DNA from 4 places in the Neorhizobium tunisiense genome. Region 2 is predicted to be linked to each of the others. Evidence: riboswitches for the same ligand, from Rfam matches in the RefSeq annotation. Region 2 holds a riboswitch; each other region holds the start of a gene.

What was found. A riboswitch is a leader RNA that binds a small molecule or an ion and turns the genes downstream of it on or off. The one in region 2 is predicted to bind thiamine pyrophosphate.
Region 1: it holds a riboswitch for thiamine pyrophosphate, as region 2 does, so the genes downstream of both, thiC (phosphomethylpyrimidine synthase ThiC) here and ABCW43_RS13830 (ABC transporter permease) in region 2, are expected to answer to the same signal.
Region 3: it holds a riboswitch for thiamine pyrophosphate, as region 2 does, so the genes downstream of both, thiB (thiamine ABC transporter substrate binding subunit) here and ABCW43_RS13830 (ABC transporter permease) in region 2, are expected to answer to the same signal.
Region 4: it holds a riboswitch for thiamine pyrophosphate, as region 2 does, so the genes downstream of both, thiM (hydroxyethylthiazole kinase) here and ABCW43_RS13830 (ABC transporter permease) in region 2, are expected to answer to the same signal.

The regions. Positions count from the first base shown of each region.
Region 1 covers NZ_JBDIUU010000012.1:187,202-191,410, reverse strand. The annotation lists gene thiC (phosphomethylpyrimidine synthase ThiC) at 1-1,656, opposite strand, end outside; TPP riboswitch at 1,756-1,888, opposite strand; gene ABCW43_RS27875 (acyl carrier protein) at 2,068-2,319, shown strand; gene ABCW43_RS27870 (acyl-CoA dehydrogenase family protein) at 2,321-3,502, shown strand; gene ABCW43_RS27865 (amino acid--[acyl-carrier-protein] ligase) at 3,552-4,209, shown strand, end outside.
Region 2 covers NZ_JBDIUU010000002.1:953,674-957,882, forward strand. The annotation lists gene ABCW43_RS13820 (ABC transporter substrate-binding protein) at 1-415, shown strand, start outside; gene ABCW43_RS13825 (ABC transporter permease subunit) at 412-2,100, shown strand; TPP riboswitch at 2,169-2,272, shown strand; gene ABCW43_RS13830 (ABC transporter permease) at 2,409-3,191, shown strand; gene ABCW43_RS13835 (ABC transporter substrate-binding protein) at 3,188-4,132, shown strand.
Region 3 covers NZ_JBDIUU010000003.1:185,328-189,536, forward strand. The annotation lists gene thiP (thiamine/thiamine pyrophosphate ABC transporter permease ThiP) at 1-1,060, opposite strand, end outside; gene thiB (thiamine ABC transporter substrate binding subunit) at 1,065-2,075, opposite strand; TPP riboswitch at 2,116-2,224, opposite strand; gene ABCW43_RS14990 (response regulator) at 2,306-2,755, opposite strand; gene ABCW43_RS14995 (ABC-F family ATP-binding cassette domain-containing protein) at 2,915-4,209, opposite strand, start outside.
Region 4 covers NZ_JBDIUU010000008.1:96,052-100,260, forward strand. The annotation lists gene ABCW43_RS21920 (heavy metal translocating P-type ATPase) at 1-2,273, opposite strand, end outside; TPP riboswitch at 2,387-2,482, shown strand; gene thiM (hydroxyethylthiazole kinase) at 2,533-3,333, shown strand; gene thiE (thiamine phosphate synthase) at 3,330-3,968, shown strand; gene thiD (bifunctional hydroxymethylpyrimidine kinase/phosphomethylpyrimidine kinase) at 3,965-4,209, shown strand, end outside.

The sequences.
Region 1 (4,209 bases), on a different contig from region 2:
GTGCGCCTCCTTGGGTAGCGTCTCGTCGTGGAAGGAGCGTGCCGTTTCCGGATCGAGCGAGAGATTGAACTGATCCTCCCAGCGAAACTCGAACCGGGCGCGCGACAGCGCATCGTCCCGCACCTGCGCCGCGGGATGGCCCTTGGCGAGATCGGCTGCGTGTGCAGCGATCTTGTAGGTGATCACGCCCACCTTGACGTCGTTGCGGTCCGGCAGGCCGAGATGTTCCTTTGGCGTCACGTAGCAGAGCATGGCGGTGCCGAACCAGCCGATCATCGCAGCCCCGATGCCCGACGTGATGTGGTCGTAACCCGGCGCGATATCGGTAGTCAGCGGACCGAGCGTATAAAACGGCGCCTCGCCGCAGACGGCGAGCTGCTTGTCCATATTGGCCTTGATCTTGTGCATTGGCACATGGCCAGGGCCTTCGATCATCACCTGGCAATCCTTCGCCCAGGCGATTTTCGTCAGCTCACCGAGGGTTTCCAGTTCCGCAAACTGCGCCGCATCGTTGGCATCGGCGATCGAACCCGGGCGCAGGCCATCTCCAAGCGAGAAGGAGACGTCGTAGGCCCGGGCGATGTCGCAGATTTCCTCAAAATGCTCGTAGAGAAAACTCTCCCTGTGATGGTGCAGACACCACTTGGCCATGATCGAGCCGCCGCGGGAAACGATGCCGGTGACGCGGTTGACGGTGAGCGGGATATAGGCGAGCCGCACGCCCGCATGGATGGTGAAGTAGTCGACGCCCTGCTCGGCCTGCTCGATCAGCGTGTCGCGATAGACTTCCCAGGTGAGGTCCTCGGCAATGCCGTTCACCTTTTCGAGCGCCTGGTAGAGCGGCACGGTGCCGATCGGCACCGGCGAATTGCGGATGATCCACTCGCGGATATTGTGGATGTTGCGGCCGGTCGACAGGTCCATGACCGTATCGGCACCCCAGCGGATCGCCCAGACCATCTTCTCGACTTCCTCGGCCATCGACGAGGTGACGGCCGAATTGCCGATATTGGCATTGATCTTCACCAGGAAGTTACGGCCGATGATCATCGGTTCGGATTCCGGGTGGTTGATATTGGCGGGAATGATCGCCCTGCCTTCGGCGACTTCGCGTCGAACGAACTCGGGCGTCACGAAGTCCGGCACATGGGCGCCGAAACTTTCGCCGTCGCGGATGAGTGGCTCGCTGGCCGCCTGCCGGCCGAGGTTCTCGCGGATGGCGACGAATTCCATCTCCGGCGTGACGATGCCGGCCCGCGCATAAGCGAGCTGGGTGACGGCCCTGCCCGCCTTCGCCTTGAAGGGCTGGTTGCGGACCGGGAATTCCGGCGTCAGGTGGCTCCCGGACACGAAGCCGTTGTCCTCCGGCCTGACGATACGGCCCTCATAGGCCTCGACATCGCCGCGGGCGGCAATCCAGCTTTCGCGCAGGCGCGGCAGGCCGGCATCAATGCTGATCGCGGTGCCTTCGGCGGTATAGGGTCCGGAGGAATCGTAGACGGTGACCGGCGGTTCGCCGGAGGTCGGATGCAATGCGATCTGGCGCATCGGCACGCGGATGTCCGGATGGATCGTTCCTGCTTTCAGGACTTTCGTGGAAGCGGGAAGCGGGCCGGTGGTGACGACCGGGGTAAGCTTGGTGGCTGCGATATTCATGGCTCAAGGCTCCAAGGTTTGACGTTTGGAGACCCAGTTCCAGTGTTGGAATGATGGAAAAACACCCCGGAATCCGAAGGACGGTTTCCCGTCCTTGTTACCGCAGCGCCCGCACCGTCCCTACGCCAGTATGAACTGGATCAGGTTCAACGGGTCACTGCGCCTCGGCCGGCCAAAGCCGATCCGACCAGCAGTATCTCAGCCCCTTGGCGGGACCCCCCTGGTGAATGGCGCCATCAGAAACCCGCGGGCCGTTGATGTCAAGCCGAGCCATGCCGATGGCGATCGATCGGATTTTACGGAATCCCGCAGCCCTAACTTCACGACGTTTATTACCGGAATCTTATGCTTTCCTGCGTAGTAAAGTCTCCAGCGATGAACGCAGAATTCGAACGATCCGGAGACGTCGAGATGAACGAGACCATTCGCGAATTGCTGACACGGGTAGGCGGCCTTCCGGTCGCGGTGACTGACCTGGAAGACGGCGCCGACCTTTATGCGGCCGGCCTCTCCTCCTTTGCATCGGTGCAACTGATGCTGGGCCTCGAAGAGGCCTTCGACATCGAGTTTCCCGACAGCCTTTTGAACCGCAAGTCCTTCGCCAGCATAGCTGCGATCGAGCAGACGGTTTCGCAGATCCTGAAAGCCCGCGAGGCCGCTTGAGATGAGCCTCCCCGCCTTTGCCGCCGACATGAGCCTGAGCGCCCGCGCTCACCGCGTGGCAGCCGTTGCGGCTGAATTTGCTGACCAGGTCGACCATGACGGCCGCTTCCCGCGCGAGGCGGTCGATGCCATGAAGGCCGAGCGCCTGATCGGAATACAGATCCCGGCCGCATTCGGCGGCGAGGGTGCCTCGATCACCGAGATCGCCGAGGTCTGCTCCATCCTGGGACAGGCCTGCGCCGCAAGCGCCATGGTTTTCGCCATGCACCAGATCAAGGTTTCGAGCCTGGTGGAACACGGTGGCGACAGTGAATGGCACAGGGACTTCATGCGCGAACTTGCAGGCCGCCAGCTTCTCGTCGCCTCCGCGACGACCGAGGGCGGCATCGGCGGCAATATGCGCAACTCGATCTGCGCGATCGAGGTCGAGGGCGATGCCTGCCGCCTGACGAAGGATGCGACGGTGATTTCCTACGGCGCCCATGCCGATGCGATCATGGTCACCTCGCGCTCCAACGAGAACGCCGCTCCGACCGACCAGGTCATGACCGTCTTCAGACAAGGCCAGTATACCCTGCAGAAGACCGTCGACTGGGATACGCTCGGCATGCGCGGCACCTGCTCGGACGGTTTTCTCTTCAGAGGCGAAGCGCCGTCCGTCCAGATCTTTCCAAAGCCGTTCGCCGAGATCGCGGCGCAATCGATGCTCGCCACCTCGCATCTCCTCTGGAGCGCGGTCTGGTACGGGATCGCCGCCGACGCGGTACTGCGCGCCCAGGCCTTCGTGCGGGCCGCCGCCCGCAAGGCGGGCGGCACCCAGCCGCCCGGCGCGCTGAGGCTCGCCGAAGCCTCGAACCTGCTGCAGCTCCTCAAGGCCGGCATCCTCTCCGGCCTGAAGATCTACGCGGATGCCAAGGCGGATCACGACCAGCTGTCGTCCATGGCTTTTTCGATCGCCATGAACAACGTCAAGCTGGCCTCTTCCGAGACGATCCTGACCATCATCAACCAGGCGATGATCATCTGCGGCATCATGGGCTACAAGAACGGTACGCCTTACAGCCTCGGCCGGCATCTGCGCGATGCGCATTCCGCCCAGCTGATGATTTCCAACGACCGCATTCTCGGCAATACGTCGACCATGCTGCTCGTTCAGAAACCGGACACCAGCCTGCTCGGCTGACGCCCCTATCATTTCAGATGTAAACCATTGAAAAGAATGAGGTAAAGCCATGGATATGCAAGTTTCCTTTCTCGACCGCCTGTTCGATGCAGGCCTGCTGATCGAGACGGGCGTCGACGGACTGTATGGCCGCAGCGGCCAGTTCGAAGACGTCATCGCCGCCTTCGAGCGGTTGATCGACAAGGTTGGCGGTGCCGACGGTGCCGAGGCGATGCGCTTCCCGCCCGGCATGAACCGCGCCTTCTTCGAGACCAGCGGCTACATGAAGAGCTTTCCGCAGCTCGCCGGCACGGTCCACTCGTTCTGCGGCAACGAGCTCGACCATATGAGCCTCCTGAAATGCATGGAGGTCGGCGAGGAGGACTGGACCAAGGGTCAGGAAGCGACCGACATCGTGCTGACGCCGGCCGCCTGCTATCCGCTCTATCCGACCGTTGCGCGCCGCGGCAACCTGCCCGCCGGCGGCAGCCTCTTCGACCTGCAGAGCTACTGCTTCCGCCACGAGCCCTCCAAGGATCCGGCCCGCCAGCAGCTGTTCCGCATGCGCGAATATGTCTGCATGGGTACCGAACAACACGTCACCGATTTCCGCCAGCTTTGGATGGATCGCGGCGTCGAGATGATGAGGTCGGTCGGCCTCGACGTCACCATCGACATCGCCAACGACCCGTTCTTCGGCCGCGCCGGCAAGATGCTGGTCAACAATC
Region 2 (4,209 bases):
CAGCCAAGCGCAGCTTTTCGAAATGTTCGACCAGAAGCTCGCCGACCTTTCCGTCGAGTTCGGCAGCTTCACGCAGTCCTATGTCGAAACTCGCAATCCCAATATAGCGATCGCCAAGCCGGTCGAGGGGCAGGCGCTTTCGATGAACGTCGCCTGCATCACCGAAGGCACGAAGAACCAGAAGCTCGCGGAAGAGTGGATCAACCTGCATCTCTCCGAGCCCTGCATGCTCGCCTATGCACGCCAGATCTATTACTCGCCGACCGTCAGCAACATCACTGTCCCGGACGACCTCAAGTCGAAGCTCGTGCTCGGCGACGAGCAGGTCAGCAAGCTCGTCGATTTCGATTGGGACGTGATCAACGCCAGCCGCGCCAAGTGGCAGGCGAAATACGATCGGGAGATCGCGGGATGAACCGTTGGATCGGGCCGGCGCTTGCAGCGCCGGTCACCCTTTGGCTGCTTCTGTCCTTTGCGGCGCCGATGTTCGTGGTCCTCGTGCTCTCCCTGCACGAGTATCCCGATCCTTTCGGCCCGCTGTTCCTGGCGCCGTCGATCGCCCAGTTCCGGGATATCGTCTCCGACAGTTTCTATTTCGGCGTCGTTTCCGAAACCATCCTGCTCGGCCTCGGCGTCACCGTCATCACCGCGCTTCTCGGTTATCCGCTCGCCCACTGGCTGGCGCGCATGCCGGTGAAATACCGCGCGGCCGCGTTCGCGGTCATCCTCATTCCGCTGCTCACCAATGTGGTGGTGCGCTCGCTCGGCATCATCCTGCTGCTCGCGCCGGAGGGGCTGATCAATTCGGTCACCGGCCTCGTCGGCATTCCGCCGGCCCGGTTCATGCTGTTCACGCATGGCGCGGTTGCAGTCGCGCTGGCGCAGGTCTTCCTGCCGTTCATGGTGCTGGCGCTTTACGACAACCTGCAGAACACGTCTCCGCGCGTGCACGAGGCGGCTCAGAGCCTTGGGGCGTCTCCGGCGGTCCGGTTCCTCACCGTCGACCTGCCGCTCTCGCTGCCCGGCCTGCGCTCCGGCGCCGTCATCGTTTTCCTGATGGCGACCACGGCCTATGTCTCCGCGTCGCTGCTCGGCGGCAAGAAGGTCTGGACGACCGGCATGCTGGTGCTGCAGGAGGCGATCAAGAACCTCAACGCGCCGCTTGCCGCAGCCCTTGCGATCATCATGACCGTCACCGGTCTCGCCTTCGCGGCGCTTTGCGCGTATTCGCTCAACCGCCTGATGCCGTGGCTGAAGGGCAAGCCCAGCAATCCGTGGAGCATTCCGCGCTGGATCGTGCCTGTCATCAATATCCTCGGCCCGATTGTTTCGAAACTGCTGCTCGCCACCTCGCTGCTGCTCCTGCTGCTGCCGCTGGTGCTCGTCTGCATCCAGAGCTTCAACGACGTGCCGCAGGCGACGGCTTCCGGTTTTCGTGGCTTCACGCTGAAATGGTACGAGGCCGTATTCTTCGCGGGCACCTATGCGGATGCCTTCTGGGTGTCGGTGCGGCTCGCCGTCAGCTCCATGCTGGTGGCGCTGGCGCTCTCGCTGCCGGCAGCCTTCGCGCTTGCCCGCTATCCCTTCAAGGGCCGGTCCGCGCTGCTGACCTTCTGGCTGCTGCCGATGTCGCTGCCGCATGTGGCTATCGGCGTCGGCATGCTGCGGCTCTTGCAGATCTATCTGATCGTGCCGCCGTTCCTCGGCCTCGTGGCGATCCATGTGATCGTCATCCTGCCCTTCGCGATCACGCTGCTGACCACCTCGGTCATGGGCCTCGACCGGGCGCAGGAGGAAGCGGCCGCAAGCCTCGGGGCAAGCCCCGCGCGGCGGTTCTTCCTGGTCATCATGCCGGGACTGGCGCCAGGGCTGTTTGCGGCCGGCATCGTCGGCTTCCTCCTGAGCTTCGGCGAGGTGACCGTCACGAGCTTCCTCACCACCGCCCGACTGACGACCCTGCCGGTGCGCATCTACTCGGAATCGACCTTCAGCCTTGAGCCGACCGCGCATGCGATCTCGGCGGTGCTGATCGTCTTCACCGTCATCGCGCTGGTCCTGGTCGGCAGGGTGGTTCGCCTCGACCGTCTCTACGCACGATAAATGGGAAACGACAGCGGGCCGGTCGTCCGGCCTGCTTGACAGGCATACTGAAAACCGACAGTTATCGTCTCAATTCCGAGGGGGGCATCTTGACGATGCTGAGATGGCGGTGAGCCGGACCCTTGAACCTGATCCGGGTCATGCCGGCGTAGGAACGGAAATAGGCGTCGCCCGACGATTTTTTCTCTTCTCCGCTTCACCTGGATCTCCGTGATTGAGCTGATCTGGAGATCGACCGATGACATCCATTCTTTCCGTATCCCCCCGCGCGTCTGTGGTCGTCACGCGTAGGTCCGGCGCCTAGCATCATGCGCGCGTCTCACGCGGTGATCGGCCTCGTCCTGCTTGTCGCTCTCTGGCAGGCCGGCGTCTGGCTGTTTACTCCACCCCGCTACATCCTGCCGTCTCCGATTGCGGTGGTCTCCGCATTCTCGCGGCAGCCGGGTTTCCTGCTGCAGAATAGCGCCGTGACGCTGACGGAAATCGCGCTCGGCTTGGTGATCGGTGCTGGCCTCGGTGCCGCCACCGCCTTCGGCGTTGCGGCGCTGCCGCGGCTGGGTCGTCTCGTCTGGCCGATGGTGCTAATCCTGCAGGCTTTTCCGGTCTTCGTGCTGGCGCCGATCCTGGTTCTTTGGCTCGGTTTCGGGCTTGCCTCGAAAGTAGCGATGACGACGATCATCATCTTCTTTCCCGTTGCGTCGGCCTTTGCCGATGGTCTTCGCCGCACCGATCAGGAAATCCTCGACGCCGTCTCCCTGGAGGGTGCAAGCCACTGGCAGACGCTGGTCTCGATGCGGGTGCCGCTGGCGATCCCGAGCCTCGTCTCGGGCCTCAGGGTCGCGGCCCCGCTGGCCCCGCTCGGTGCGGTTGTCGGCGAGTGGGTCGGCGCCTCTGGCGGGCTCGGTTTCGTCATGATCCAGGCCAATGCCCGCATGCAGACCGACACGGTGTTTGCGGCGATGGTCATACTCGCCATACTCACCCTAACCTTAAGGCTTCTCATCGACCGGCTGACCGCCGGTCTCGCCCCCTGGGCCAGCGAAGCCGATCCAGCACCCTCATCCGCATCAAGGAGTTCCGTCCGATCATGATCCGTATCCTCACCGCGTCCTTCATCGCGCTCGCCAGTCTGGCCGCGCCCGCTTCCGCGCAGGCGGCCGACAAGCTCAGCGTGCTGCTCGAATGGTTCGTCAATCCGGACCATGCGCCGATGGTGATCGCCCAGCAGCGCGGCCTGTTTGCCGATGCCAATCTGGACGTCGAGCTCATCCCGCCGTCCGACCCTTCCGCGGTACCGCGTCTTGTCTCGGCCGGTCAGGCGGATATCGGCATCCATTACCAGCCTAATCTCTATCTCGACCACGAGGCTGGCCTGCCGCTGGTGCGGTTCGGCACCCTGGTCGAAACTCCGCTGAATACCGTCACGGCTCTGGCGGACGGTCCGATCAAGAGCCTCAAAGACCTCAAGGGCAAGAAGGTGGGCTTTTCCGTCACCGGCTTCGAGGATGCCATGCTGAAGCGCATGCTGGCTTCGGAAGGCCTTTCCAACGACGATGTGGAACTGATCAACGTCAATTTCTCGCTGTCGCCCTCGCTGATCGGCGGAAAGGTGGACGCGACGCTCGGCGGGTTCCGCAATTTCGAACTGACCCAGATGAAGCTGGAAGGCCATGCCGGCCGCGCGTTCTTCCCGGAGGAGCATGGCGTTCCGGCCTATGACGAGCTGATCTTCGTCACCCGTCGTGATTTGGCCGCCGACAACCGGCTGCCGCGTTTCCTGCACGCCGTCGAACAGGCCTCGATCTTCATCACCAATCATCCGCAGGAAGCCTGGCAGCTTTTCATCAAGGCCTATCCGAACCTCGACGACGAGCTGAACCGCACGGCCTTCTTCGATACGCTGCCGCGTTTTGCCAAGCGCCCGGCCGCACTTGACCAGGGCCGTTACCAGCGTTTCGCCGCCTTCATGCAGGAAATGGGGTTGATCAAGGCCGTGCCTCCAATCGCAGACGTCGCGGTCGAAATCAAATAGGCCAAGTCGCTGATATCGTTTGATTTGAACTTCGGGGTTCGCGTAACGTGATTTCCATGCCAGATAGGCTTTCAACG
Region 3 (4,209 bases), on a different contig from region 2:
CGGCAATCATCGCCAGCGAGATCAGAACGGCCAACAGGCCGGCGGAAAGCGCAATGGTGAAACTGGTCCAGGCAGCGCGCAGGAAGGCGGCGCTGTTGACGAGGCCCCAGAGATTGGCCTGGACGCCTGCGCCAACGATGGATGCGAGCGGCAGGATCAGGAATGTCGTGGCGAGCAGGATAGCGAGCGTATCCCAAAGCCTTGCCGGCAACGTTCGGCCATCGAACCGGCGGGTCGCCCGGCCGGCGGTCACGCCAGCGTCGTCAGGGGCTGGAAGAAACGAGATCGCGATCAGTATGAGCGCCGTAATGCCGATCTGCAGCAGCGACAGCGCTATGGCGCGCGGCGGATCGAAATCGAAACGCAGCGACTGGTAGATCGCTACTTCAAGCGTCGTTGCGGCCGGCCCGCCGCCAAGCACCAGGACGAGCGTGAAACTCGTGGCGCAGAGCATGAAGATCAAGCCCGTTATTCCGGGGATGACCCGGCGCGCCGCCGGCCACTCGATGAAACGGAAGACGGAAAAGGGTTTCATCCCCAGGCCTGACGAAAGCAGCCAATATTCCGCCGGCAACCGTTCCAGTGCCGCCAGCAACAGCCTTGCGGCGAGCGGCAGGTTGAAGAACACATGTGCAATCAAGATGCCGGATAGCCCGTAAATGCTCACCGGTTGCTCAAGGCCCAGTTTCAACAGCAGGCTGTTCATTACTCCTTGCCGGCCCCAGATGCCGATCAGGCCCAGCGCGCCGATCAGCACCGGCAGGCCCATCGGCAATGCCATCAGCCGTATGATCCAGATGCGGCCCGGAAAACCTGGGCGGCGCGCGAGCGCGAGGGCGACGGGGAGTGCGAAAACCACCGACAGGAGTGTCGAGAGAGCCGCCTGCAACAGGGTGAAGCGCAGAATTCGCCAGGTATAAGCGGTGAACAGCCGGCTTTGGGTGCTGCCGGCATCGAAGGACAGAAGTGCGGCGACCGCCATGCCGACGAAGAAGGCGATTCCGGTAAGGCTCAGCAGCCCCCAGCCTATCCCCCTTCTCCGTTCAGCGCGCGTCAGCATCGGATCAGTTCATGCTCATGGCGGTCAGCCATTCGTCGATCCAGGCCTGCCGGTTCCTGGCGACCTCGTCCGAGCCCATCAGGAACGTCTTTGCTGGCTGAACCAGCTTGCCGAAGGCGTCGGGAAGCGGCTCGGACGTCTTGGCAGCTGGCATCATCCAGTTGGTGGTCGGGATGACGTCCTGGAAGGCCGGAGACACCATGAATTTCAGGAACTGTTTCGCCAGATCCTTGTCCTTCGCCCCCTTCAGCATGCCGGCGACTTCGATCTGGATATAGTGACCTTCGGAGAAGGAGGCGGCCTGGTAGCGGTCTGTCTTCTCCTCGATCATGTGATAGGCCGGCGAGGTCGTGTATGAGAACACCATCGGCACTTCGCCCTTGGTGAACAGGCCGTAGGCTTCCGACCAGCCGGGAGTGACGGTCAGCACTCGCCTGCGAAGCTTTATCCAGGCCTCCGGAGCCTTGTCGCCATAGACCGATTTCACCCAGAGCAGCAGGCCGAGGCCCGGTGTCGAGGTGCGCGGGTCCTCGATGGCGATCTTCTGCGCCGGATCGCCCTCGACCAATTCCTTGAGGCTTTTGGGCGGGTTCTTCATCGCCTGCGCATCGTAGACGATGGCGAAATGGCCGTAGTCGTAGGGGATGAACGTGTCGTCGCTGTAATTGCCAGGGACCTTGGCCGCCGAGGCGTCGAGCCCATGCGGCTCGAAGAGGCCGGTCGCTTTCGCCTCGGAGATCAGGTTGGTATCGAGGCCGAGCGCGATATCGGCATCGGTACCCGGGCCTTCGAGTTTCAGGCGGGTGAGAAGCGCCACGCCGTCGGCGACGCCGACGAAATTGAGCTTGCAGGCGCAGGTCTTCTCGAACGCCTCCTTGACCTTGGGTCCTGGTCCCCAGTCGGAAATGAAACTCTCGTAGGTGTAGACGGTCAGCGTCTTTTCCTGCGCTTCGGCGGGCGCGGACAGGGAAAAGACGGCCGCGGCCGCGAATATCGAAAGAATGGTCCCGCGCATGAGCGTCTCCTCGTTTTGGTGACAAAGGGGACCAGGCGCTGATGAAGAGCCGTCTAATCCCTCCGCCGGTGTTAACCGGATCAGGTTCCGCGGGTTGGCCCGAAGGCCTCTCAGCCGCGTGAAAACGCGCGGCACCCCGTTAGAGCGGATCAGATTTAGCGGTGGTGGGAATGGCTGGCAAGAGGCGGCCTCTTGCCGGCTACGGGCGGATCCCGCAGGATCAAGATTTCTCAGCGGTTCTGAGAAAACACTTTCAGTTCACGCGGAACGACCGCCATGCCGCCGAGCCGGTTGGCGACGGCGTAGCCGATCGCCTTCTCGACCACATCGGGCATGACCGGTTTGGTGAGAACGCCGAGCGAGCCTTTGACGCCGTCTTCCACATCTTCCGGATTGCCCGTCATGAAAACTACGGTGATGCCATATTGTTCGGCAAGCTCGCGGCCAATTTCCGGACCGGTCCGGCCGTCGGAGAGATTGACATCCACCAGAGCAATATCGGCATGGGCAGCCAGAGCCAGCGCATGTTTGCGGGCATTGGCAAAACCGGCGACTTTCAGGCCCATGGATTCGATCGTCTCGGCCACATCGAGCGCGATCAGAAACTCGTCTTCGACGATCATAACTCGCTGATTCATCGCCTCAGTGGCCAGCCGACGACGCGTAACATTTGTCAGCATTGGATGTCCCCATTCGGTTGATCGGTTCCCGGCAGGCCGATCCGTCCCCGGGACATTTCGACCACTGTTCGCACCCAGAACGTCTCGGGACATCATATGTTCCGGTCCGCGACAAAACTTTTTTCAGCTAACTACCTGTTAAGCTTAACAAATCGAAAATCAGCCTTCGATTTCCTCACGCAGCATTTCGAGCTCCAGCCATTCTTCCTCCATTTTGCTGATGCTCTGACGCAGCTTTTCCATCTCCGCGGCCAGCTTGTTGAAGGCGGCGGGATCCTTGGTGAAGAGGTTGGGATCGGCCATTTTCTTCTCGCGGACGGCGATCTCGGCCTGGGCTTTCGCCATTTCCTTCGGCAGGTTTTCGAGCGCGAATTTCTGCTTGAAGGAGAGCTTGCCCTTGCTGCGGGGGGCTTCAGCGGTGGGAGCCGCGGCATCGGTTTTTGCCTTGTCCGCCTTTTCCGCGCGACGCCTTTCTTCCTGCGCACCTTTGCGCTGTGCCAGCATATCGGTGTAGCCGCCCGCATATTCGATCCAGCGGCCATCCGGTGCATCGGGATTGGCGGGGGCGATGGTCGAGGTCACGGTGCGGTCGAGGAAGTCTCGGTCGTGGCTGACGAGGATGACGGTGCCGGTGTAACCGGCGACGATTTCCTGCAGCAGGTCCAGCGTCTCGATGTCGAGGTCGTTGGTCGGTTCGTCCAATATCAGGAGGTTCGAGGGTCTTGCCATGATGCGGGCGAGCATCAGCCGGGCGCGCTCGCCGCCGGACAGGTTCTTGATCGGTGTCCTGATCTGCTCCGGCTGGAACAGGAAATCCTTCATGTAGCCTGCGACATGCCGCTGTTCGCCGTTGACCAGCAGCGTTTCGCCGCGTCCGTCCGTCAGATAATGGGACAGCGTGTCCTCGGGGTCCAGGTCCTCGCGCTTCTGGTCGAGCGTGGCGATCTCCAGGTTTGTGCCGAGCTTGACGGTGCCGGTGTCGGGCGCCAGCTGGCCGGTCAGCATTTTCAGAAGCGTCGTCTTGCCGGCGCCGTTCGGTCCGACGAGACCGATGCAGTCGCCGCGATGCACGCGGATCGAGAAAGGCGCGACGATCGGCCGGTCGTAGCTCTTGGTGATGTTTTCGGCCTCGATGACCAGCTTGCCGGATTCGCGGCCTTCACTGACGGTCGCCTGGACCGTACCCTGCGGCCCCTTGTGGCCGCGGTAATTGCCGCGCATCGTCTGCAACTCGCCGAGGCGGCGCATGTTGCGCTTGCGGCGTGCGGTGACGCCGTAACGCAGCCAGTGTTCCTCGCGCTCGATCGCCTTGCCGAGCTTGTGCTGCTCCAGCTCTTCGGCTTCCAGGACCTCATCGCGCCAGGCTTCGAATTCGCCGAAACCGCGGTTGAGGCGCCGCGACGTACCGCGATCGAGCCAGACGGTGGCGTTCGAGACCTTTTCGAGAAAACGCC
Region 4 (4,209 bases), on a different contig from region 2:
GTATCCGCGAGGATCGCCGGCCATAACCCTGTGACGCCGATGATGGTGGTCACCAGGAAGACCGCCTTCAGGCCGAGCGCGATCGAAATGTTCTGGTAGATGTTGCGCATCGTCCGCTTCGACAATTCGATCATTGCCGCGATGTCGCCGACCCGGCCGTGCAGTGCTGCGGCGTCTGCGGTTTCCAGCGCGACGTCGGTGCCGCCCCCCATCGCGATACCGACATCGGCGGCAGCGAGCGCCGGTGCGTCGTTGATACCGTCGCCGACTTTGCCCACTACGAAGCCCTGGCGCTTCAGTTCGCCAACGATGCGGCTCTTGTCTTCCGGCATCAGTTCGGCGCGCACCTCGATGCCAAGGTCCTTGCCGATCGCGGTCGCGGTGCGGGCGTTGTCGCCGGTCAGCATGACGGTCTTGATGCCGGCGTCGGTCAGCGCCTTGAGGCCGGACTTGGCGTCGGCGCGCGGTTCGTCGCGCATGGCGATGGCGCCGGCCAGGACCCCGCCGACGATCAGGACCGAGACGGTCTTGCCTTCGTCGTTGAGGCCGGTGATCCGCCGGGAATGGGCCATCGGCAGCGACACCCGCTCGGCTGCGGCCTTGGGCGAACCGAGAAAAACCTCCTGGCCTTCGACGACAGCCGTAACGCCCTTGCCGCTGAGCGCCCTGGCATCGGTCGCGGCGGGAACCTCCACCTCGTCATCGGCCACCTTGGCGAGGATGGCGACGGCGAGCGGATGGCTGGAGCCGGTCTCGAGCGCGGCGGAAAAGCGCAGCACGTCCTCCGCATTGCGGCCGAAGGCGATCACGTCTGTCACCTGAGGCTTACCCGCTGTCAGCGTGCCGGTCTTGTCGAGCGCGACGGCGGTGATCTTGCCGAGCGTTTCCAGCACCGCGCCACCCTTCATCAGCAGGCCGCGGCGGGCACCTGACGACAGCGATGCGGCGATCGCCGCCGGCGTCGAGATCACCAGCGCGCAGGGGCAGCCGATCAAGAGGATCGCCAGGCCTTTGTAGACCCACTCGCTCCAGGACGCACCGGCAACGAGCGGCGGCAGGATGGCGACCAAAGCGGCAACGGCAACGACACCCGGCGTGTAATAACGCGAGAAACGGTCGATGAAGCGCTCGGTCGGGGCCTTGCTTTCCTGCGCCTCCTCGACCAGCCGCACCACGCGGGCAATCGTATTGTCCTCGGCAGCTGCCGTGACGCGCACTCGCAAGGCGGCATCGCCGTTGATCGTGCCGGCAAACACCGCGTCGTCGATGCCCTTGGCAACCGGCGTGCTTTCACCCGTCACAGGCGCTTCGTCGATCGCGCTTTCGCCGGCGACGATCACGCCGTCCGCGGAAATACGGTCGCCGGGACGAACGAGGATGATCGCACCGACGGCAAGGCTCTCGGCCGGCACTTCGCGGGCCTGGCCATTCTCTTCGAGAAGCGCGTTCTTCGGCACCAGTGCCGTCAGGCTCCGAATGCTCTGCCGCGCCTTGCCGGCCGCGACCCCTTCGAGCAGTTCGCCGATGAGGAAGAGGAAGACCACGGCGGCAGCCTCTTCGGATGCATCGATGACGATCGCGCCAACGGCGGCGATCGTCATCAGCATCTCGATCGAAAACGGCGTGCCGGCGAGCGCGGCCATGACGGCGCGGCGTGCGATCGGCACGAGACCGGTCAGCATTGCGGCGGTGAAGATATAGGTGTCATAGGCCGGGAAGAGATGGCCGATCCCGTAAGCCGCGGCCAACGCAATGCCGACCAGGAGGGTCAGGCGGCCCTTCACCGATTTCCACCACGGCCCGTCCATCGGCCCGTGATCATGGCCGTACGGGCCTTCGATTTCCGTTGTGCCGTGGCCGTGATCATGATGGGCGTGGTCGTGCCCACCGTCATGATGGTGGTGGTCGTGCGCCTTGCCGATCTCCCCTCTTGAGGGGGAGATGCCCGGCAGGGTAGAGAGGGGTGCCGCGGCGTGCTCTTCGGCCATTGAGTTCGCGGCACCACCCCCTTCTGTCATCTCCCCCGCAAGGGGGGAGACCGGGAGTTTGCCTCTTCCCAAGGCCCTGAGCGAATACCCAAGCCCCACGACCTTCTTCTCGATTGCGACGAGATCGCCGGTCCCGTCATGCTTCACCGTCATCGTGCCTGAAGCCACCGAAACGGACACGTCCTCGACACCCGGCATGCGGCGCACCGCGGTGTCGATCTTCGTCGCGCAGCTGGCGCAATCCATGCCGCCAACCTTGTATCGTGCCTGTGTCGTCGCGTTCATCGTCTCTTTCCCATTGGATCGAGCCCCGTCTCTACAACCTCTAGCAACTAGAGCTGCAAGGCCAAAAATCAGAAAAAATCGCTGGCGAAGCGCATTATCTTTGCTGTAAGCCATGGTGAAGACAGGGGCGTCCGGCAAAGCCGGGCTGAGAAGCACCCTTAGAACCTGAACCAGATCATGCTGGCGGAGGGAGTCGTTCGGGCGTTCACCATTGCGCCCCGCGCCTGCCCCGCCGAACGAGGCAGACATGCACACGACAATGCCCCTTGGACAGACCCCCGGCCAATTGCTCACCGCCATGCGCGCCAAAAATCCGCTCGTCCAGAACATCACCAATTTCGTGGCGATGAACATCGCCGCCAACGTGATGCTTGCGGCCGGCGCCTCTCCCGCCATGGTGCACACAAAGGAAGAGGCCGGCGAATTCGCCCGCATCGCGGCGGCACTGACGATCAATATCGGAACGCTGTCGCCGGATTTCCTGGCCGGCATGAAGATGGCAGCCGAAGCCGCCACCGAGGCCGGCAGGCCCTGGGTGCTCGATCCCGTCGCCCATTACGCCACTGCCTATCGCCGCGCGGCACTTTCCGAGCTCATGGAGTTGCGGCCGACGGTCATACGGGGCAACGCGTCGGAAATCATTGCGCTTGCCGGCGGCCAGTCGAGCGGCCATGGCGTCGACAGCGGCGACAGCGTCGTGGCGGCCGAAGACTCGGCCATTGCCATTGCCCAGCAGAAGGCCTGCGTGGTGGCAGTTACCGGCGAGGTGGATTTCGTCACCGACGGCCGACGCTCGGTCCGCATCCTCGGCGGTTCGGCCCTGATGCCGCGCGTTACCGCACTCGGCTGCTCGCTGACCTGCCTTGTCGGTGCCTTTGCGGCCAGCACGGACAAGCCCTTCGACGCGACGGTCGCCGCACTCGCCATGTTTGCCGTCGCGGGCGAGGAAGCAACCCTCACCGCGTCCGGCCCCGGCTTCTTCTCCCCCATCTTCCTTGACCGCCTCGCGGCCCTGACCGGCGAGTCGCTCGATGCCCAGGCAAGGATCGTCCCGGCATGACCAAGATGTTCGACCTTTCCGTCTACCTCGTCCTCGACCCGGATCTCTGCCACGGGATCGGCATGGTCGAGACGACCCGGCTGGCGGTCGCCGGCGGCGCCACCATCGTCCAGCTTCGCGACAAGCAGGCGGATACGGCAAAAATGATCGAAACCGGCAGGGCGCTGAAGGCGGTGCTGGCAGGCACCGGCGTGCCTCTCATCATCAACGACGACGTCGAGGCGGCGATCGCGATCGGCGCGGAAGGCCTGCATGTCGGCCAGGGCGACATGGTCGCCGCGATGGCACGGCAGCACATCGGTACCGGCATGATCCTCGGCCTTTCTGTGGAAACCGAGGAGCTGGCGCGGCGGGTGGATCCGTCGGTGGTCGATTATGTCGGCATCGGGCCGGTGTTTGCGACCGGTACCAAGCCGGATCACAAGCAGCCGATCGGCTTCGACGGCCTCGCCCGTATCGTCGCCATGGCTCCTGTCCCGGCCGTCGCGATCGGCGGCGTCAAGGCGGAACATGCCGGCCCGGCACTTGCCGCCGGCGCGAAGGGCATCGCGGTGGTGTCCGCGATTTGCGGCCAGCCCGATCCGAAAGCGGCGGCCCACAGGATCGCCGCGGAAATCGAAAGGGCTCGCGCATGACCATCAAAAACGTCCTGTCGATCGCCGGTTCGGATCCCTCCGGCGGAGCTGGCATACAAGCGGACCTGAAAACCTTCGCGGCTCGCGGCACCTACGGCATGGCGGCATTGACCGCGCTGACGGCCCAAAATACCCAAGGGGTCACGGGCGTACACGCGGTGCCTGCCGCCTTCGTCGCAAACCAGATTCGCACCATTTTTCTCGACGTGCGCGTCGATGCGGTGAAGATCGGCATGATCGC